2 regions of the Halobacillus sp. KGW1 genome follow, and region 1 is predicted to be linked to the other one. Evidence: riboswitches for the same ligand, from Rfam matches in the RefSeq annotation. Region 1 holds a riboswitch; the other holds the start of a gene.
The links. Region 1 has a riboswitch for FMN ahead of AXG56_RS09065 (ECF transporter S component). Riboswitches for the same ligand answer to the same signal wherever they lie in the genome.

Region 1 (10,921 bases):
AATCATGATGATCACGGTAAGCTTTCGTAATGAAGGTAAGCATTTCTTTCTGTTTTTCATTAAAGTCTTCGGCCTCTTTATCCGGAAGGCCTTGTCTTGCTGTATCAATGAACTGTTGGACTTCGGGCGCTCTCGGTCCCCAGTTTGCCACTTCTTCCCCATTCTTATCCATCAAGATGATTTTCGGGATGGAACGGGCACGTCCGTCTGTCAAATAGTTGTCCATTAAATCCAAATTCTCATCTCTCAAAAGGAAGTGAACTGGTATTTGAGCTGCTTCCGCCATACGAAGGAAAATGGGTACATTCATCATGGCATCTCCGCACCAGTCTTCGGTTAACACAATCGCTCGAAGTCCGTTCATTCGGGAGCGCGTAAATGTTGGTTCATCTTCGACCGGTATCCCGAAATTTTCGTATATATAAATAAAGTTTTCCTGATGTGTCTGCATTTGATCGACGTACGTTTGTGCCGTCATTCCTTTGTTAAACCATTCTTCTAAGCGCATAACTAATTCCTCCTCAAAAAATCCATACAAGGTCTTGTTCCCGTTCCTGCAAAGGAATATGCATCCGATTAATGTTTTCCCCGTTATTTTTGATATGATGGAAAGGTGAAGGAGGAGTAATTATGAATGAAGATCGACTTAATTTCTTATTGGAACTATTGACTACCCCGTCCCCCTCCAGCATGGAGATGGAGATACAGAAGAAATGGATTGCGGATATGGAAGAAGCAGCGGATGAGATAAGAACCGATAATGCCGGTAATGCGATTGCAGTCCTTAACCCGGATGCGGACTTCAAGATCCTGCTTGCAGGTCACTGTGATGAAATTGCATTAGTCATCAACAGGATTGATGAACAAGGGTATCTCCATTTTGATAAAATGGGAGGCATCAATCCGAAAGCAGCTGTCGGTATGAAAGTGAGAGTCCTTGGGGAAGAAAAGGAGCTGACAGGAGTGATCGGCGTCAATGCGCAGCACCACGGAGGCTTAAAAGGGGATTTCGGTGTGGAAGATCTCTTTATCGATTGTGGAGCAAAATCGAAGGATGAAATCGCAGAGTACGTGCAGATTGGCGATCTTGCTGTCTACAAACGAGAGCCTGAGATACTTATGGATCGTTACATAGCAGGTCGTGGACTGGATAATAGAACGGGGCAGTTCATCGTAGGGGAAGTTTTACGACGGTTAAAGGACAAGAAGCTCCGTGTAGGTGTTTATGCGGCGAGCACGGTCAATGAAGAAACGAACATGGGTGGTGCGTACTTCGCAGCAGCGGGCATTCAGCCGAACATGGCGATCGCCTGCGACGTGACGTTTGCCACGGACTACCCTGGAGTAAATAAAAGCAAATATGGAGACGTCCGGCTCGATGGTGGACCGGTTCTTGCCAAGGGAGCGCCGATCAACCGTAAGATCAACAAATGGCTGGAACGCTCGGCCAAAAAGTTGAACATGGACGTCCAGTACGAATTGACACCAAGGATGACAGGCACCGATGCGGATAAGATGCGGTTGACGGGAAGTGGAGTACCGGTCAGTCTCGTCTCTTTACCCCTCCGTTATATGCACTCTCCAGTTGAAACAGTAAGCATGAAGGATATAGAAGAGGAGATTGAGCTTCTCGTCGACATGATTGCCGGTATGACCGGGGAAGAAAGCTTGAATCCACTTGAAGATTAAGACAGAGAACGTCCGGATATTTATCCGGGCGTTTTGTCTTGTTTTGGTTAAGAGTAGTCATAGTTGGCAAGAATAGCAGATATAATCTTTCTAATATGAGGGAGTGATCTGCATGGAGCGGGAAAGACTACACGAACAAATTTTGTCTTTGAAAGGGAAAATTTGCGCGGGCCAGCTGCAACTGCAGGGATACGATGATTATCTCCTGCTTCAGCTTGATAAAGTGAAAGACAGTGAGGACGGACTGGTGGATGTATCGACAGTATCTTCGACGTTGAAGTTGTTCATCGACGCGACGGAAAAAGTGAAAGCGGCTCCTGAGAAGCGGCTGAGCTGAATTTTAAGCTAAAAAAGAGCGGAGCCGTCAGGCTTCGCTCTTTTATCTATCCTCGATCTTTTTTTGATGCTCGCTGCTCCAAGCGTTTTTTCAACTGATCTTTATATTTAGATTCGACGAGAATATATAGGAAGTCGCCGGCTTGAATCACGGTCTCGCCATAGGGGGTGATGACCTGGTTGTCTCTGATGATTGCGTTAATATTTGAATGGTTCGGCAGCGTCAATTCTTTCAATTTCTGACCGACAAGCGCGGATTCTTCGCTCGTTTGAAACTGCACCATTTCAGCGGCTGCTTTCCCCATCGATATAAGTTCGATCGAGTGGTGCGGTACATCTTTCTGAGGTCCGACCAAGTCCAGCTTCTTGGCCACCCAAGAGATGCTGGCCCCTTGCACAAGAGCGGAGGTCAGAACGATGAAGAAGACGATATTGAAGATGATCTGACTGTTCTCCAAACCTTCTACAATCGGAAAGGTAGCGAGCACAATCGGTACGGCTCCGCGCAATCCGGCCCATGAAATGAAGAGCTTCTCCTTGACGGAATACTTTAGCTTGATCAAGGACAAGAAAACGGCGAGCGGACGGGCGACGACAATCAACAGGATGGAGAGAATCAAGCCATCTACGATGACAGCAGAAGAGAAAACCTGCTCCGGGAACGCGAGAAGTCCCAAGATGATGAACATAAGGATCTGAGCCATCCAGGCGAATCCTTCATTGAATTGAAAGATGGAATACCGGTACGTAAGCTCCCTGTTTCCTATAACAAGGGCAGCAATATAAACGGCTAGGAATCCACTTCCCCCGACGAATGCTGTAATCCCATAAGTAATCAGGGCGAAGGCTACCGAAAGAATAGGGTATAATGCGCTGGACCCTAGTTTAATAGTATTGATGGAATAAGAAGCGAGCCTCCCAAAAATGATCCCCAACACGAGACCTATCCCCATTTGGAGAAAAAAGGTCGGGATCAGCATCCAGATCGAACCATCCGGCTTGGTGATCAGCTCAATGAATGAAAGCGTGAGGAAAACGGCCATCGGATCATTGGTTCCTGATTCTGCTTCCAATGTGGCACCCATCTTTGCCTTTATATTTCTTTCTTTCAAAGCCGCAAAAACCGCGGCGGCGTCTGTCGATCCAACAATAGCACCTAGAAGGAGACCTTCGAGTAATGTTAAATCGAAGAGGAGATAGGCAGCGACTCCAATCGTTGAGGAGGTTACTAAGACTCCCACGGTAGCGAGCGATAGAGAGGGCACGGCTACAGAACGGACCGTTGCCCATTTCGTATGCAGGCCACCTTCAAATAAGATGATAACCAAAGCCAGCACACCGATAAGCTGAGCTGTATCTGCGTTATCGAAATAAATGATTCCGAGTCCGTCACTTCCTACAAGCATACCTACGATGATGAACAAGATGAGGGAAGGCACACCCCATCTGTTGGAAAACTTAGCGGCGAAGATTCCGCTGAACAGCAGGAAAGCAACTAATAAAAGAAATGCATCGGTTCCAAATGTGTCTAAAAACATGTAATGAAATTCTCCTTATGAATGGCGTTTGACGAATTGGGAATGAAGAGAAGGGGCGAATGGAACAGCCCCTTCCCGGATGGTTACAGACCTATAATATGTTTCAGCTCTTCCACATTGATCATTTTCCAGGAGAGTTCAAACGTGTAACCCTCCCAATGGACTCCGGTGAGGATACCTGATACATAAATCCCACCGAAAAATAGAAAGAAGATAAGGAAGCAGACGACAACATAGGTCAGTTTATCTTTTTCATTCATTCACATTCGTCTCCTTATTGAATCAAGATCATACGTTTGGCATAAGGAGAAGTCATATGTAATTGGATTGGTTATATATCGTAATGAGAAACCCCGGCCTGCTGGTTTTAGAAAGATCGATATTTCGGAAACGGATCTTATCAAACGCCACAGGGAAATCTGCAGGGGAGTCCCCGCAAATAGTTGGATCGAGGCCTTTCGTACTGACGGGCTGGGGGATCGATTGGTTTTGTATTTTGATAGCCTGATGATCAGAATAAGAAACGGCTGCTGAGAATTCGGAGTCATGAGCCAGTGTGCTTCTTATATCGTCGATTTTTTCAGATGGACTGAAAAAAACGGCGAAGTTCAAAAAAACCACCAATATCAAAAAAATATCTTTCTTCATCACGGTCCCCCTTTCCTGATTGTACCTATTCATTATATCAGAGATTTTCTCTCTTAACTTTGGCTGGAAAACTTGTTTTGAAATGTGCGTGATGCCGAAAGCTTGTAGGAGTTTTTCATGTGAATTACCATGGTAGAAAGAATTAGACAATAAGAAAGGGTGTTAAACATGAGTCGTGAAAACAGAAAGATATTATAGAATCCTTACTTCAGAAACACAACGAAAAGGTTTCATGTTGCGAAGAAAATTACTAAAGAAGACTTCACCTTCATTTTGGAGACAGCCAGGTTATCTCCAAGTTCCTTAGGCTTTGACCGTGGAAATATCGATTGTACAAACCCCGAGCTGCGTGAACAGTTAAAGGGGGAAGCGCAGGTTCTTTTGGATAGAGAAACCTATGGAGTATCTTCCATGGCGGCCTTCGGCTGTCGAGCGGAGGACCCGTCCCGGCCGAAGATGAGACGGAATATGAAGAACATGGCGGAATGGATAGAGTAATTGAGCTGGAACCCTATCTGTAAAGGACCGGGTTTTTGCTATGGTAATTATTATTGACATAAAATTCTAATTGTTTTATATTTTATTTGAACAGTGGTTAATAAATGAGGAGGAGTCAGCGATTACACCTAGAAAACCGATCGAACAGCAAGTAGAACAAGAAGCTATATTGAACGTCGCGAGAGATCTCTTTGTAAAGAAAGGATTCAGAGATGTGTCCATGCGGCAGATCGCTGCCGAGCTGGAAATGAGCCATGGAATGATTTATTATCATTTCAATAATAAAGCCGGTTTATTTTATGCTGTCGTAGCCAAAGACTTCGCGCTCCTCGATGAAATCCTGGAAGAAATAATGAGGGGAGAAGCAGATCCTGTACAAAAGTTGAAACACCTATTCGTCGCCTACATGAAATTCGGTATCGATTACTCCAGTCATTATGAAATGATGTTTCTAATCAAAGATGAGCAATTGAACACGCTCATGAATGAGGAGCCGAATAGGAGTTATGAACGGTTTGCCAAGGCAGTTGCTGCGCTTGTCGGTCCTAAATGCGCAACGACCCAGAGCATCTGGTCGGCGTTTTTATCCTTACACGGTTTCGTCGTTCACTATTACAAGACAGGGCAGACGTTTAACGAAATGAAAAGTCTCGTAGAAGGTCATGCAGAATTTATTATAAAATCACTGGATATATAAATTTTTTTTGCAGATAATTGACCAGTGGTTAATAAGGGGTGGAGAATGATGAAAAAAGCATTGGTATTAGGGGCATCCGGGGGAATGGGCAGCGCCCTGGTAGAAGAACTTTTGGAAGCAGGCATAGAGGTCGTTGCATTTGCAAGAACAGAAGAAAAGCTGAAACGGATGTTCCGGGGAAGGGCGCAGATCTTAGCGGGGGATGTGTTCTCAGAAGCAGATTTGCATGAGGCTGCTAAGGGAGTCGATGTGATCTTCCATGCGGTTAGCATTCCTTACTATCAATGGGCGGGACATCAGCTGCGGCTGATGCAGAATGTCATAAACGCCTCGGAAAAGGCAGCCAGTAAATTGGTCATTGTCGACAATATTTATGCCTATGGTCCCGGAATGGGAACTTTAATAAAGGAGGATGCTCCCAAAGTTCCCTTAACTAAAAAGGGGAACATCCGTTTAGAAGTTGAAAACCTTGTAAGGGAAGCGCAGGTACCTTGGATGATTGCTCATTTCCCTGATTTTTACGGGCCCAATGCAGAAAATACGGTTCTTGGCCAAACGCTGCAAGGAGCAGCTGCAAATAAACGAGGGATATTTATTGGAGATAAGCGGAAGCCAAGGGAATATATTTATACCCCGGATGGTGCGAAAGCACTTCTTTCGCTGGCGATTCGCCCTTCTGCATACGGACAGACGTGGAATATACCAGGAGCTGGAGTCATATCGGGAGAGGAGATTATCCGGTTGTTAAAAGGAGAAAGCGGTTATGACAAACGGGTGATTACTGTCACAAAAGGAATGGTGAGGATGCTTGGTCTATTTGACAAAATGATGAGAGAGTTTGTGGAAATGATGTATTTATATGAACAGCCTGTTGTTTTATCGGGAGCCAAATTCGAAAGGGAGATTGGTCCTGTACCGACAACATCGTATAAAGACGGTATTGGTCGGACGATGGAAGCGATGGCAGGACACCGTTCTTAGAGGGCGAGGAAGGCAGCCCTTTTTATAAGAATACCTGGTAGGCATACCTTTCTCCATGCGGAATTGGTAAATGAATGATCCCTTTGAATTGGAAGGCATGATTGGTGATCACCTTCTGCATTGCTCTGTTTAAAGGATGCGTATCTATTCTTACTTCTGACATCCCACTTTCCCGAGCGGCGGCCAGCAGAAGCTTGAAGAATAGAGCTGCATACCCGCGCCCGTTCCTTTCTGGAAGGATGGCGAATCTGTGAATAACGGCGTAATCGGCATCATTTTTCTCCCATTGGCCGTAAACGATGGTTTCATATGCAGTCTCCTGACCTTTTGTCAGGGCAGCGGTACCTATAATTTGCTGATTGATGAGAAAAACATAATTATTTCCATCTTCCATATCCGTTCTAAGCCTTGCCTCCGATGGAGCATCCTCACCGGACCACTGCGGTGATCCTGAGGCTGCAAGCTTCAGCTGAGCAGATCGGATAATCTCTTTAACTGCTGGAAGATCATCGATCGTTCCTTGTCGCATTTGTATATTCATCTAATCTCTCCTTACAAACCTAAATATTCCTCCCACCTTCAGCATATCATGGAATGAGTTTTCAAAGAGGAGGAGATTGTATGAATGAGGAGATGCAGAAGCTGTTCAACCGACTCATTGAAATTGAACAAGTATCAACGACCCTTTATCTTGCCATGTCTGCCTATATGGCAAGAGAGAATTATACGGGCATGGCTCATTGGCTGCAGCTTCAGTCTGATGAGGAACGAACCCATTTATTGAAATTGATCCAATATGTGAGTGACAAGAATGGTACCGTTCAATTATCCAATATTCCGGCCCAGCCCAGTGAATATGGAACGCCCCTGGAAACCTTCCAAAAAGTTTTGGAACATGAGCAGTTTGTTACTAATTCCTACAGACAAGCCTACAATTATGCCGTCCAGGTGGACCCGCAGGCGGCTGTCATTATTCAAGATTTTCTCCGGGAACAGATAGATGAAGAGGCTCAGGCTCAAACGATAGTGGATCGCTTATCACTGGCCCAAAACAATTCCTCTGCGCTTTTACTTTTAGATCAAGAGCTTGGGCAAAGGCAGGCAGCAGGATGAAAAACAGCTCGGTAATGTAGGGAATTTGGTAACGCAGAAAGAAGCGCGAAGATCTATCGTAGGGCGCTCTCACGTTACGGGTCGGATGGAGCGAATCATCCAGGCTCGTTTTTTTTTTGTGCCTTCTCTTCCTTTTTTTATTAGGAAAATGTTACCTTTATATGGGTGTGCTTGGAAATGGATTGGCTGAAACTCTTAATGATTACGCGCAGTAAAGCGTCAGGTCTGCAAGAAGGATGCGTTGCCTTGAGCAAATTTCGGATGGGAAAATTGGTGGTAACTATGAAATATTTCTTTACATTCATTCCAGCTGTATTGCTTACCTTAATAAGTGCAGATTTTAGTGGAGTATATGTAGAAGATGAACAGCAGTATAGAACGTATTTGGAGCATGCAAGGGAATGTGGGATGGAATTGGGGTTTCCCTTTCATTTCGTTACGCAGAATCCATCGAAGCTCTCGCCGCCGTTCCCTTATAAATTCGGACTGGAGATGGAGAGAATTACAAACTTGAATGTCCTTCCTTCCTTTCTTTGTTAACGTCGGGATCTATTTCATGATTATTCTCTTCATGCATTTCTTCTTTAATAGAATTATAAGGAAAGCGAGAAGAATAGGATGAAAGCAGGCAGAGCGGAGAGAGGAACCGGACTTAGTCCGGGATTCGTCGAAATTAATCAGAAGCAGAACTTCTAACTTGCGATATCATCACATTTTGACTACAATGAGGATACAATATCATATCGGTTCCATCTTCGGGGCAGGGTGTAATTCCCGACCGACGGTATTAGGTGCATAGATACCTAGAGTCCGTGACCCGCAGGTTCTTCCTGCGGCTGATCTGGTGAGAGTCCAGAACCGACAGTTAAAGTCTGGATGGGAGAAGATGTCGAGCGGAATGAGGAGAGGTTTTTTTGAACCTGCCCTCTATTTCCTGTGGACAATCTGTACTCCCTTAAGCATATAGCGCTTAGGGGTTTTTTATTGGACACACGGAAGTACCGTTCAACCTTCATCTGGGATGTGAACCGACGACAAGATGAAGGGGGAGATCGATGATGAATCCTTATACAGGTCAATCATCCAAGTTGCTCAAGTTAGTCATTTTAGCTTTATTCGGAAGTATTTCGATGGTACTCATGTTTTTAAATTTTCCTTTGCCGTTCCTGCCGCCTTATTTAAAGGTGGATTTCAGTGATGTTCCTGCGTTGATTGCAGGCATACTGTTTACGCCTGCCGCAGGTATAATAGTGGAGGGGCTGAAGAATTTACTTTATCTCATTTATACCGGTGCCGGAGATCCCGTCGGCGTCGTAGCAAACTTTGCCGCCGGTGTCTTGTTCGTTGCACCTGTCGCGATGATCTACCATAAATTCAAGACCACGAAATCGTTAGTTTCCGGCTTGGTGTTCAGCGCCGTAATTATGGCGCTTGGAATGAGCGTATTGAATTATTTCCTCGTCCTGCCTGCTTACAGCTGGTTCATGGGTTGGGAGACGATGTCTGCTCAGGTAAAATGGGCGACCGTTCTTGCAGGTATTCTGCCGTTCAATGCCTTGAAAGGAATCATTATCGGAGCTTTGTTCGTTCCGCTGTTCATTAAGCTGAAACCTTGGCTGGAGCAGAAACGGATACAATCCTCCGCAGCATAAGAAAAAGAGCGCCCGAAGGGGCGCTCTTTTATTTTTCTTTTTCCATTTCTTCCTGTTCTTCAATGGTGTAGCGTGCGGCAGGCATGACTTCGAGTCGCTCTTCAGGAATCGGCTTGCCGGATTTTTCACTCTTCCCATACGTGCCTTCTTCCATCCGCTGCAAGGCATCCTCAGCATCCATCAGCTTTTCTCTTGCCTGCTCGTAAAATGTCTGCTCTTTAGACCGTTCAAACTGATCCGTTCCTAGGTCGCCGGGATGATCGGCTACGCTTGAAATCTCCCCGGTACTGTCATTTGGATAGTCCTCTTTCGTACGGTCATTTTTATATTCTTCCATTTGTTGTTCCGCTTCTTCTTTCATTTCGAGCAATCGCTGCTTGAGTTCCTGTTTCTTTTCTTCTGTCATGATCTATTCTCTCCTCCCTGTAAATGAAAGCGAGTTATTTCTTCGCCGGGACGACACCGATCGTGCATCGGGACAGGCAGACAGTATCCCCTTGTTCGTTTTCCATTTTGATTTCCCAAACCATCGTGGTCCTGCCGATATGGGCAGGGGTTGCACGGGCGGTGACGAAGCCGCTCCGGATACTCTTCATATGATTTGCATTGATTTCAAGGCCGAATACTTGCTGCTTTTCCGGATCGACGTTCAGAAACGCTCCAATACTTGCTGCGCTTTCCGCAAGAGCAACATTGGCTCCTCCATGAAGGAAACCCATTGGTTGGTGGGTACGGCTGTCTGCAGGCATCGTCATGATAACTTCCTCTTTCGAAGCCTTCACGACTTCCATTCCAAGCGTTTCCATCAATGTATTCTTCATCATTTCTTTATTCATAACATCCCGTCCTTTGTGTATTATTCCCATTATCCAAACGCTCAAACCTATAGAAAAAAGGATGGAGGCGGTCCATCCTTTTCCTGGAATGTGCAGCGAACGTAATGCATGGCACATTCAAACTTTTCATAATCATCCGATCGGGATATAAATTTGTAGAAGCATGGACAGTCCGAGCAGGAATCCATATATCGTATTCGTTTTGGCTGTAGCAACCATGCCCGGCATCATCTCGAGAGGCTCGCTCTTTCCTACAAATCCCTGTATGGCTTGCCGGCCTTTAATCAAACTAAGGAAAGTGATAAAGGACCACAGCGGCAGAAGACCTGCGAAGATAAGCACGACGGTAAGGGCGTAGGCAATAAAGAACAGGGCCGTCAGGAATCGGATCGAACCTTGATGGCCGAACAGAATAGCCAGTGTTCTTCGTCCGTTCTTCGCATCACCGACACGGTCGCGGATGTTGTTGGTAAGCAGAATAGATCCAACAAAAATAGCAACCGGAATGGACACGATTACGACGTCCCAAGTCACCGCAGCCGTCTGTATGAAGTAACTGATTCCGATGATGACCGTGCCCATGAAAAAGCCTGCCGTGATTTCTCCGAATGGACTGTAGGCGATCGGATAGGGACCGCCTGTATAAAGGTAACCGAAAAGCATGGAAACGAGACCGATAACGGCGATCCACCAGCTCGATGAGGCACAAATATACACCCCTAATATCGCAGCGACCGCATAGAAAGTGAAAGCAAGAGTAAGAACCGTCCTTGGACTAATGCCGTCCCTTACAATGGTTCCTCCTATGCCCACAGAATTTTCGTTATCTAAACCGCGAACATAATCATAATACTCATTGAACATATTCGTAGCAGCTTGAATGAGGATGGATGCGAGCAACATTGCGGCAAATAACCAGAAATTGATCGATTG
Region 2 (10,921 bases), 740 kb from region 1:
TACGGAAATCATGACCGCGATGGATTATTTGATTCAGCATCCGGAAATAAAGCACGGAGAAATCCGCGTCGCATTCACACCGGATGAAGAAATCGGACGGGGACCCCATAAGTTTGATGTCGGCAGGTTTGCAGCCTCCTATGCTTATACCGTAGACGGGGGTCCGGTAGGCGAGCTGCAATATGAAAGCTTTAATGCCGCAGCTGCCCGCGTGACGTTCCATGGTCACAGCGTGCATCCGGGCACGGCTAAAGGGAAAATGGTAAACGCGCTGAAACTGGCTGTGGAATTCCAGCAGCAGCTCCCTCAGAACGAAGCGCCGGAACATACCGAAGAATATGAAGGCTTTTATCATCTGCATACGTTCAAAGGCGATGTGGAGGAGGCGGTACTTAACTATTTGATCCGTGATCATGATAAAGCAGAGTTTGAAAACAGGAAACAAAACCTGAAACGATTGGCCGCAGAATTGGAAGACGCATACGGAAAGCACCGCGTTTCCCTGGAAATCAATGATCAGTATTATAATATGGGCGAGAAGATTGCTCCTGTGAAGCACATCGTCGATATTGCCTACGAGGCGATGGAGAATTTGGAAATCGAACCACTAGTCAAACCGATCCGTGGCGGAACGGATGGTTCCCAATTATCCTACATGGGGCTGCCGACTCCGAACATTTTCACAGGCGGGGAGAACTTCCACGGCAAATACGAGTACATTTCCTTGGAAAGCATGGAGAAAGCAACCCGTACCATTGTAGAAATCTCCCGGTTATTTGAAGAGAAGGCAGGGGAATGACGACTGCTGTCCTGTTCATCAAACGCTCATTTAATCCTTTTGTATAAGCTTAGTCCTATGCTCCATACTAAGGTTGTAAAAAAGTGGGTGAAAGCCGTTGACTTTCGAAGGTCGAGTGCTATGATAGGAATAGATTCAGCGTTCCTTAAAGGGGAGTAGCTTATACAATAAAGTCGTCATTTCGGGATGGATCCCCGGCTTTATTGGCAACGTTCGTTGTTAGCGAGACCTTTACCCACTGTGGTAAAGGTCTATTTATTTATAGTCCTGTCCACCACAGTGGCCGGGACTATTTTTAATGGAAAAGGAGACAGAATAGTGGATGCTCAATTATTGATCGAGTATGGCTGGGTATTAATTGTTTTAGTCGGGTTGGAAGGTATACTGGCAGCAGATAATGCGCTGGTGTTGGCAATCATGGTCAAACACCTGCCGGAGGAAAAGCGGAAGAAGGCGCTGTTTTACGGATTGGCTGGTGCATTCATACTTAGATTTGGTTCCTTGTTCGTCATTTCCTTTCTTGTGGATGTGTGGCAGGTACAGGCGCTTGGAGCTGCATATCTGTTATTCATATCAGGAAAGCACTTATTTGATAAATGGAGAGAGCGTGGAAAAGAGGAAGAAGAAGAGGTCGTCGCCGTTGAGAATCAGCGGGGGAAAGGTTTCTGGGCAACGGTTTTAAAAGTGGAACTTGCTGATTTGGCCTTTGCGGTCGATTCGATTCTTGCTGCGGTAGCTCTTGCAGTCGCTTTGCCGGAAACACCTCTTCCGGAAGTGGGGAGTTTGGACGGTGGGCAATTCGCTGTCATCCTTGCGGGAGGTATGATTGGAATCATCATCATGCGTTTTGCGGCCAACGTTTTCGTTAAATTGTTGAAATCACGACCTGGATTGGAAATTGCTGCCTTTGTCATCGTCGGATGGGTAGGGGTAAAGCTCGTCGTTTCTACATTAGCCCACCCGAATATTCAGATTCTCGATGAGCACTTCGCTCATTCTACGACGTGGAAGCTGATCTTCTACTCTATCCTCGTGTTGATTGCCGCTCTTGGATGGTTCTTGTCAGGAAAGAAAGAAGTACAGGAAGACTGAGAAAGGAAAGAGCATGCAGTTTGTTATATCTCCCTTCGTGATGTTGATCGTTCGGAGTTCCGCAGCTGTAGTGGTCCGACATCTTAATAGGATTCTTAACTAAGTTAAAGGTAAGAGCGGCAGGGTATGCCGCTTTTTTTGTGCCAAATTCTTTTCAACCCACATACCGGCAGGTTAAGATAGAAGTAATAACGATGGAGTGACTAACTATGACAGGAGGGTTTTATCGATGGGCAAAGCCGTACAGCATCCTTCCGAACAGTTTCATTACATTAAGAATCGGATTCATATGTTGAATCAAGTCGTGTCTACCATGGAAGCGGAAGACGTGGATATGGAAGATTTTAACAGGGTCCTGGATATGATTGAACAGTTGCAGATGAAAATGACCCGGTTTAAACAGGACTGGGAGAAAAGCGAATGAATGATATCTGGAAGTTCACCAAAATGACCCAGCAGGAGGCGGAAACGATCGCCGAATGGAAGTACCCAGCCCCTTATGACTTTTATGACATGACAGCGGATGAAGAGGATTACGTGGAATTCATTGATCCAGTTAGAAGAAATCCAGAGACGTACAGTGTCAGCCAGGGAGGAAGCCTCATTGGGTTTTTCAGCTTTACCAAGAACACAGCTGTGGACATCAGCCTGGGACTGCATCCGGAACGTACCGGGAAAGGCGAAGGGGAATACTTTCTCAAACAAGTGCTTCTGTTTGGCCGGTCCCTGTACGGAAACAGACGCTTCACTTTAGCTGTAGCCGCATTTAATAAACGGGCGATTCGTGTTTATGAGCGGTGCGGTTTTTCTTGCACGAAGAGTTTCGAGCAGGCGACAAATGGAGATGTGTTTGATTTCATCGCTATGGAGCATCAAGGATCGAGGACCCCTTAGATAAGGAGAGGAAATAGAATGGCAGATCATCATTTTTACTTGAAAGCCGAATGGCCGGGAGGACGCAACGAAGTCGGCCATATCGATGCAGGAAACTTAAAGACGAAAATATCCATACCCGCAAGCATGGACGGGCCTGAAGTAGGCACGAACCCGGACGAAATGCTGTTGGGAGCAGCTTCAACGTGCTATATCATAAGTCTGGCCGCCATGATTGAGCGTGCCGACCTGCCTTTGCAGGAAATGGATATGGACTCGGAAGGAATTGTCGACGTTACCAATGGTGTTTTTACTTATAAGACGATTATCCATCGTCCACGCGTCGTTTTAAAGTCCGGTTCTGATGAAAAGCAATTATCCAAGCTGAACCGTTTGGTGGAGAAGGCAGAAAAAAGCTGTATGATCTCCCGCGCGATCGAAGGAAATGTTGAACTTCGTCTGGAGGCGGATGTAAGGATCGCCGATGCTGAATAAAAAAAGGAGTGTCTCTGGCTTTCGCGGCGGGAGACACTCCTTTTTTTCTGTTGTATTTAGTTGTTTGAAACGATATATACACGTGCTTCAAACGGTTTGAGTGGAAATTCCTTTGCTTGTATATGCTTTGGTACTTCCATATTGGACAATACGAGAGCACTGGAATCGAGGGAGAAAGAAGATTGAACACGGGCGACGCTGCCTGTCAAATTAGCAAAGACGATCGCTGTCTTGTCATGGAGCGTACGCGTGTATGCGTAAATGTGTGGATCGTCTTCCATGATCAATTCGTACGTGCCGTATGTGAAAAGATCATGGTCTTTCTTCAGGCCGATCAGATTCTTGTAATGATTAAGAATCGATGCGGGGTTGTTTTCCTGATCAGCGACATTAATGGTCTGGTAGTTTGGATTGACTTGGAGCCACGGATCTCCAGTAGTGAATCCCGCATTCGGTTCATCGCTCCACTGCATAGGAGTCCGACTGTTATCCCGAGATGTATTCCAAAGAATTTCCATGATTTCTTCATGAGGGACTCCCTGTTCCTTTTTCTTCTGATACAAATTCTTTGCAGCCACATCATCGTAGTCTTCGATGGAAGGGAAGGCGAAATTCGTCATGCCGATTTCCTGTCCTTGGTAAATATAGGGTGTGCCCTGCATAAGGAAATACATAGTTGCGATGGAGGTGGCACTTTCCCTCCAGTACACTTCATCATCTCCCCATGTGGACACGACACGGGCTTTGTCATGGTTCTCTACGAAGAGTGCATTCCACCCGTCTCCTTCCAAGCCTTTCTGCCAACGGGTCAGTACTTTTTTCAGTCCGGGAATATCCAACTGCTGTTCGGCATTCTGATCCCACAAGTCCAAGTGTTCAAATTGGAAGATCATATCCATCTTCCCATTCTCGCCGACCCATAAATCCGCTTCATCTGCGCTGACTCCGTTCGCTTCTCCAACGGTCATGACGTCGTAATTCGAATAGGTTTCCTCCTTGAATTCTTGAAGGAACTCGTGGATACCTTCCTGATTCATATGCATATCAAAGGAGGAGACGTACTTCTCTTTCTTTGGATTCGGCATATCAGGAAACCCCGGCCGCTTCTTGATATGGCTGATTGCATCAATGCGGAAACCGTCGATCCCTTTCTCGAGCCACCAGTTGACCGTATCGTAGAGCGCCTTCCTTACTTCGGCGTTCTCCCAGTTCAAATCCGGCTGCTTTGTAGAGAAAACGTGAAGGTAGTACTGCTCCGTCTTTTCATCCCATTCCCACGCCGATCCATCAAAAATACTCTCCCAGTTGTTCGGCTCGCTTCCTTCTTTCCCATCCTTCCAAATATACCAGTCGCGTTTTGGATTGTCTTTCGACTGCCTTGATTCCACAAACCAAGGGTGTTCATCGCTCGTATGGTTCAAAACCAAATCAATGATCAGCTTCATCCCGCGTTGGTGGACTTCCTCCAATAGACGGTCAAAATCATCCATCGTACCGAATTCTTCAAGAATATCCTGGTAATCGGAAATATCATAACCGTTGTCATCTTTCGGAGATTTGTACATTGGACAAATCCAAATAAAATCGATGCCCATTTCTTTCAAATAGTCGAGCCGGTCGATCATTCCCTGTAAATCACCGATGCCGTCCCCGTTCGAATCCTGAAAGCTCCGCGGGTACACCTGGTAACCAACCGCTTCTTTCCACCAAACACGCTCCATAACCATCGCTCCATTTCTTTAGGAAATAAAATTATTAATGCAATCGATTGCATGACGAAGGGTATCTATATAGTACTGATTATATAGAAAAATCAAAAAACATCCACTTTAAGATAAACCTTTTTGTGCAAACGTTTTCTTTTATTTGTATCCTAATCGAATATCTTTCGATTTACAATAGGGAGAGGTGTGAAACTTATTACATGATGCAAGCGTAAGCAATAAGAGAGAATACCGGGAGGGTGATTTGATGCGCGGGTACAAAATTGCTAAGGATAAGGAACGACGTGGCATCTGTGTAAGTAATGATTGTGGAGAAGTGATCGGTGAAATTTATAAAACTTCCAAAAGAGGCTTGGAAAAGGAGAATAATTTTCTTTTTTCCTTTCGTTCTCAGGAGGTTTCTTTCGGTATTCAGAAGGGACGCATCCTTTTTGCTGCGTATCGTTATTCCATCTCAGGCATGGAATTCATCTTTAAAGACAACCCCTTGAAAAGTCTGCTTTATTTCTGTGTGGAAGGGGAGGTACGGGGAGACGCCGTAAAGCTGGAGGAGAACTGGAATAAGGAAATAGAAGTAAAAACAAAAAAGAAAGAGCTGGCGGTTATTCGTCCTTTTACATGGAAGACGGGGGCGGATCTGTCGGTTTCTGAGGATGTCACTGAAGATTCTTTCTTGTTTCCCCTGATTGTGCTAACGTATTTTTTATATAAGGTGTATAAGGACGAAACAGCATTCATCGACGGACTGATCGAATGGGTGTAAGGGATTGTCAGACGTAAGGATTGCGAATTTTGTTTGTTTCCGTTATATTTAAAGTGTTCAAATCGAATAAGAGAACCTTCGGGGTCGGGTGAAAATCCCAGCCGGCGGTAAAGAGCAGCTGCTCCAAGCCCGCGACGGAAAGTCAGTGTTAAGCACGGCTTTCCCTGATTTGGTGAAAATCCAAAGCCGACAGTTAAAGTCTGGATGGGAGAAGGTTGTAGGAACGTAATGGTACATTTCTTGAGTTAAGTGTACCCTTTGTTTGCTGTACGCAAAAAAAATTACGTTAACGACCCTGGAGAAGTATGTCTTCTTCAGGGTCTTTTTTTTCAAAAATCGGAGGGATGCAGATGGAACGCGACGAGAAATATATGTCTATGGCTGTGGAAATGGCGAGCAGCACGGTAGGGCAGACGAGCCCTAACCCTTCCGTAGCGGCTGTTGTGGTGAAAGATAACCAAGTTGTCGGCGTAGGTGTCCACGTCAAAGCAGGTGAAGCCCATGCAGAGGTTCATGCGCTGCGGATGGCCGGGGAAAAGGCGGATGGCGCAGAGATCTATGTGACGCTTGAGCCGTGCAGTCATCACGGACGCACGCCTCCTTGTGCACAAGCTGTCATAGATGCGGGAATCAGACGTGTCATCATTGCATCCCACGACCCCAATCCGAGAGTGTCAGGAAGAGGAATAGAGATGATGAGAGCGCATGGCCTGGAAGTAGAAATGGGTGTGCTGAAAGCGGAAGCCGACAAGCTGAACCGCGCTTTCTTCCATTCCATCCAGACAGGAATGCCTTATGTCCGGTTGAAATCAGCCATGAGCCTCGATGGAAAGATTGCAACATCGACAGGCGAGAGTCAGTGGATTACGGGCGAGAAAGCACGTGCTGACGGGCATCGATACCGCCACCTTTCGGACGCTATTCTCGTCGGCATCAATACAGTACTGATGGATAATCCAAAGCTGACAACAAGAATGGAAGGGCAGGGTTCCCATCCCGTTCGGATTGTCATGGATACACATTTGAGGATTCCTCCATCGTCGCAGTTAATTCAAAACGGCGAGGCGCCTACATGGATCTTTACTCTGGAGAACGATCAAAAGAAGAAAGACTTGCTCGAAGAACAGGATCATGTGGAAGTCATTCGAATGGAAGGCTCGACTATTGCCGTCGATGATGTGCTTCGCTATCTTGGAAAGAAGCGGATTACTTCCCTTCTGGTAGAAGGCGGGGCGACTATAGCGGATGCTTTCGTCCGTGCCGGGAAAGTAGATGAAACAGTAACCTATATCGCACCGAAGCTGATCGGCGGCAGAGAGGCGCTGACCCCTGTCGGAGGCAAAGGGATCCAGCAATTGAAGAACGTCCAGTCGTTTGAAGTGATCTTGACGGAAATACTGGGAGACGATGTCAAAGTCGTATCTGTGAAAAAAGGAGAGTAGAAACAATGTTTACAGGAATCGTTGAAGAAATAGGAACGATGAAATCCGTAAAGAATAAGACGGAAGCGTTGGAAGTGACGGTCGAAGCAGATGTGGTAGTAAAAGATGTCCAGCTTGGAGACAGTATCTCGGTAAACGGCGTCTGCCTTACTGTGGCAGGCTTTACGGATAAAACGGTAACCTTCGATGTCATGCCGGAAACCTACCGAGCGACGAATATTCACGAATTAAAACAGGGGAGTCCGGTGAATCTCGAGCGGGCCATGGCTGCCGGCGGGCGATTCGGCGGCCATCTAGTTTCCGGACACATTGATGGAACGGGCACCATCGTTTCCAAGAAGCCGGAGTCGAATGCTGTTTATTATGAGATTGAACTTCCGGACGAACTCATTCATTATTTCGTATATAAAGGATCGATTGCAGTCGATGGTACATCTTTGACGGTCTTCGGTGTCTCAGAGAACAAGGTGACGATATCCTTGATTCCTCATACGGTCGAGCATACAGTTCTCGGCGGGAAGGACCGCGGGGACCGAGTGAATATAGAATGTGACATGATCGGTAAGTACGTAGCCCATTTTCTAGGGGCAGAAAAGAAGCATGAACAAGCGGCTGGTATGTCGCAACAATTTCTTAAAGATAACGGATTTGCATAAGGGGTGAAAACTATGTTTGATTCCATAGAAAAAGCATTGGAAGATTTGAAAGCGGGGAAAGTCGTCATCGTTTGTGACGACGAGGACCGTGAAAATGAAGGAGACTTTATCGGAATTGCAGAACATGCGACTCCTGAGATGATCAATTTCATGATCAAATACGGTCGGGGTCTCGTCTGTGCTCCGGTGACGGAAGCGTTGGCTTCTGATCTCGAGTTGATGCCGATGGTCGATAGTAATTCCGACCCGAACCAGACGGCGTTCACGGTAAGCATCGACCATACCTCCACAACGACCGGGATTTCTGCAGAAGAGCGGGCCCGGACTGTCAGGGAGATGTTGAATCCGGAGGCAACAGCAGCTGACTTTCAACGTCCAGGCCACATTTTTCCTTTGATTGCTAAAGAAGGCGGTGTCCTGAGAAGGGCAGGCCATACGGAAGCAGCGGTGGATTTGGCTCGGCTGGCCGGAGCAAAGCCTGCCGGCGTTATTTGTGAAATCATTAAAGATGATGGAACGATGGCGCGTGTCCCCGATCTGCGGGAGATGGCCGACGAATTTAATATCCCGATGATTACGATTGCAGATTTGATCCAGTACCGCCATAAGAAAGAAAACCACGTCAAGCGTGAGGTGGAGGTGAAGATGCCTACGGAATACGGAGATTTCCGGGCTGTTGCCTTCACGAACGATATTGATAATAAAGACCACATCGCACTTGTCAAAGGAGATATCGATCCAAACGAACCGACGCTTGTCCGTGTGCACTCTGAGTGTCTGACTGGAGATGTCTTCGGATCCTATCGCTGTGACTGTGGTCCACAGCTCCACAATGCATTGAGACAGATTTCTGAAAACGGAAGCGGTGTCCTGCTTTATATGAGGCAGGAAGGGCGCGGAATCGGACTTTTGAATAAGCTGCATGCTTATAAGCTTCAGGAAGAAGGCTTGGATACGGTCGAAGCGAATGAGAAACTCGGTTTCGGACCGGATCTTCGTGACTATGGCGTGGGTGCTCAAATATTAAAGGATCTTGGCATCACTAAATTGAGATTGCTGACGAATAATCCTAAGAAGATCTCCGGCCTCGGCGGCTTCGGACTTGAAGTTGTAGAAAGAGTCCCGATTCAGATGCCGTCCCGCAAAGAGAACGAGCGGTACTTGAAGACGAAACAATCCAAGATGGGTCATTTATTTCACTATTAGAAAGGGAGATGGAACATGGTTAAAACAATAGAAGGAAACTTAGTAGGAACTGGTTTGAAAGTGGGAATCGTCGTAGGGCGGTTTAACGATTTCATTACAGGTAAACTGTACGAAGGAGCAGTCGATGCGTTCAAACGTCACGGTGTAGAACTGAATGATGTGGAAGTCGCCTACGTACCGGGTGCTTTTGAAATTCCTCTTGTAGCCTCCAAGATGGCGAATTCAGGGAAATATGATGCAGTCGTCACCCTTGGTGCTGTCATCCGCGGATCTACTCCGCACTTCGATTATGTATGTAACGAAGCAGCAAAAGGAGTTTCCCAGGCATCGAACCAGAGCGGTATCCCGGTGATCTTCGGTGTCATTACAACAGACACAATTGAGCAGGCAATCGAGCGTGCGGGTACGAAAGCTGGTAACAAAGGTTGGGAAGCAGCCACTGCGGCGATCGAGATGGCTACATTGATGAAGCATTTCGAGTGATTTAATACACCAAGAGCTGTTCAGTTCCATCTGAGCGGCTCTTTTTTTATACGTCCGGTTTATGGCTTTTATTAAAAAGGAAAGGATAATAGAGAAGGAGTGGAAGAGAACAATGACAAAGAGAGCGGTCTGGTTCCGCAGAGACTTACGATTACAGGACAATACAGCATTAGCGAAGGCTTTGGAGCATACAAAGGACGGGGATGAACTTCTCCTGTTCTTTCATATACACCCGGCTTTAAATGAATCATTTACAGCAAGGCATGATTATTTCTTCCAAACCCTTGCATCTTTCGTTGAAAAAGCAGAAGATGCCGGGGCGCCGGTTCATTTTATTACAGGGGATACAGAAGATGCATTTGAAAATTTAATCGAAACTGCCGGGATCGATATGGTTTATTTTAACCGAGACGAAACAGGGTTCGGCTATGAGAGAGATAAGCAGGTCGAGAAATACGTAACGTCTCTGGATGTCGACGTCTATCATTACTTGGACCACCATATTCATGGTGCCGATGAAGTGAAGAAGCAGGATGGCGGTTTTTACAAAGTTTTCACTCCTTATCTGAAGAAGTGGAAGCAGCTTCCGAAACCGGCGGTGCAGAAAGTCGATGATGAGTTACTGAAGAAAGCTGCCGTCGATGAGCGTGCCTCGTTCAAGGAAGGGGAATCCGCGTATGCTGATTTGCTCGAAAAAATCAAAGCAGATTTCGGCGGTGTCGGGGAAGCAGATGCGTGGGCACGTCTGGAACAATTCCTTGATGCGGATATTTACGATTATGACGAGCGCCGTGATTTCCCTGCGGTCGATGGGACAAGTCTGATGTCCAGGTATTTGAGGACCGGTGCCATTTCTGTACGCAGTGTCTATCATCAGATCCATGACCAGGTCGACTTCCGTAAGAAAACGGAAGGAGTGGAAACGTATATATCCGAGCTTGCCTGGCGTGATTTTTATAATATGATTTATCACTTCTATCCGAATGCACATGATGAAGAAGTAGTAGAAAAGTATCAAGGGATTCCCTGGAATAATGACGAAGACGTATTGGAGCGTTGGAAAGAAGGAAGGACCGGATTTCCTATCATTGATGCGGCGATGAGGCAGTTGAACGAGAGCGGCTGGATGCACAACCGGCTCCGTATGGCGGTTGCGTCATTTTTGACGAAGGATTTGCTGATGGATTGGCGGAAAGGCGAACGTTATTTCCAGGAAAAACTCGTCGATTATGATCCCGCCTCCAACATCGGGGGATGGCAGTGGGCGGCTTCAACCGGAACGGATCCGGTCCCATATTTCCGCGTATTCAACCCGACCCGGCAGTCCGAAAGGTTCGATCCACATGGGCGGTTTATTAAAGAATGGCTGCCGGAGCTGCGGGACGTCC

Region 2: another riboswitch for FMN. It lies ahead of ribD (bifunctional diaminohydroxyphosphoribosylaminopyrimidine deaminase/5-amino-6-(5-phosphoribosylamino)uracil reductase RibD); the one in region 1 lies ahead of AXG56_RS09065 (ECF transporter S component).

Annotation. Positions count from the first base shown of each region.
Region 1 covers NZ_LSOC01000003.1:19,551-30,471, reverse strand. Annotated here, with positions in the region: gene AXG56_RS09120 (thioredoxin family protein) at 1-508, opposite strand, end outside; gene AXG56_RS09115 (M20/M25/M40 family metallo-hydrolase) at 631-1,689, shown strand; gene AXG56_RS09110 (hypothetical protein) at 1,802-2,026, shown strand; gene AXG56_RS09105 (potassium/proton antiporter) at 2,073-3,563, opposite strand; gene AXG56_RS19655 (hypothetical protein) at 3,647-3,823, opposite strand; gene AXG56_RS09100 (hypothetical protein) at 3,876-4,211, opposite strand; gene AXG56_RS09095 (NAD(P)H nitroreductase) at 4,485-4,709, shown strand; gene AXG56_RS09090 (TetR/AcrR family transcriptional regulator) at 4,831-5,406, shown strand; gene AXG56_RS09085 (SDR family NAD(P)-dependent oxidoreductase) at 5,455-6,387, shown strand; gene AXG56_RS09080 (GNAT family N-acetyltransferase) at 6,410-6,928, opposite strand; gene AXG56_RS09075 (ferritin) at 7,009-7,500, shown strand; gene AXG56_RS09070 (hypothetical protein) at 7,747-8,040, shown strand; FMN riboswitch at 8,248-8,392, shown strand; gene AXG56_RS09065 (ECF transporter S component) at 8,559-9,152, shown strand; gene AXG56_RS09060 (TraR/DksA C4-type zinc finger protein) at 9,181-9,558, opposite strand; gene AXG56_RS09055 (hotdog fold thioesterase) at 9,593-9,988, opposite strand; gene AXG56_RS09050 (1,4-dihydroxy-2-naphthoate polyprenyltransferase) at 10,121-10,921, opposite strand, start outside.
Region 2 covers NZ_LSOC01000003.1:754,978-765,898, reverse strand. Annotated here, with positions in the region: gene pepT (peptidase T) at 1-799, shown strand, start outside; gene AXG56_RS12860 (TerC family protein) at 1,061-1,891, shown strand; gene AXG56_RS12855 (SE1561 family protein) at 2,121-2,315, shown strand; gene AXG56_RS12850 (GNAT family N-acetyltransferase) at 2,312-2,785, shown strand; gene AXG56_RS12845 (OsmC family protein) at 2,804-3,259, shown strand; gene AXG56_RS12840 (alpha-glucosidase) at 3,316-4,980, opposite strand; gene AXG56_RS12835 (hypothetical protein) at 5,231-5,746, shown strand; FMN riboswitch at 5,817-5,966, shown strand; gene ribD (bifunctional diaminohydroxyphosphoribosylaminopyrimidine deaminase/5-amino-6-(5-phosphoribosylamino)uracil reductase RibD) at 6,097-7,188, shown strand; gene ribE (riboflavin synthase) at 7,194-7,844, shown strand; gene AXG56_RS12820 (bifunctional 3,4-dihydroxy-2-butanone-4-phosphate synthase/GTP cyclohydrolase II) at 7,857-9,050, shown strand; gene ribE (6,7-dimethyl-8-ribityllumazine synthase) at 9,066-9,533, shown strand; gene AXG56_RS12810 (deoxyribodipyrimidine photo-lyase) at 9,646-10,921, shown strand, end outside.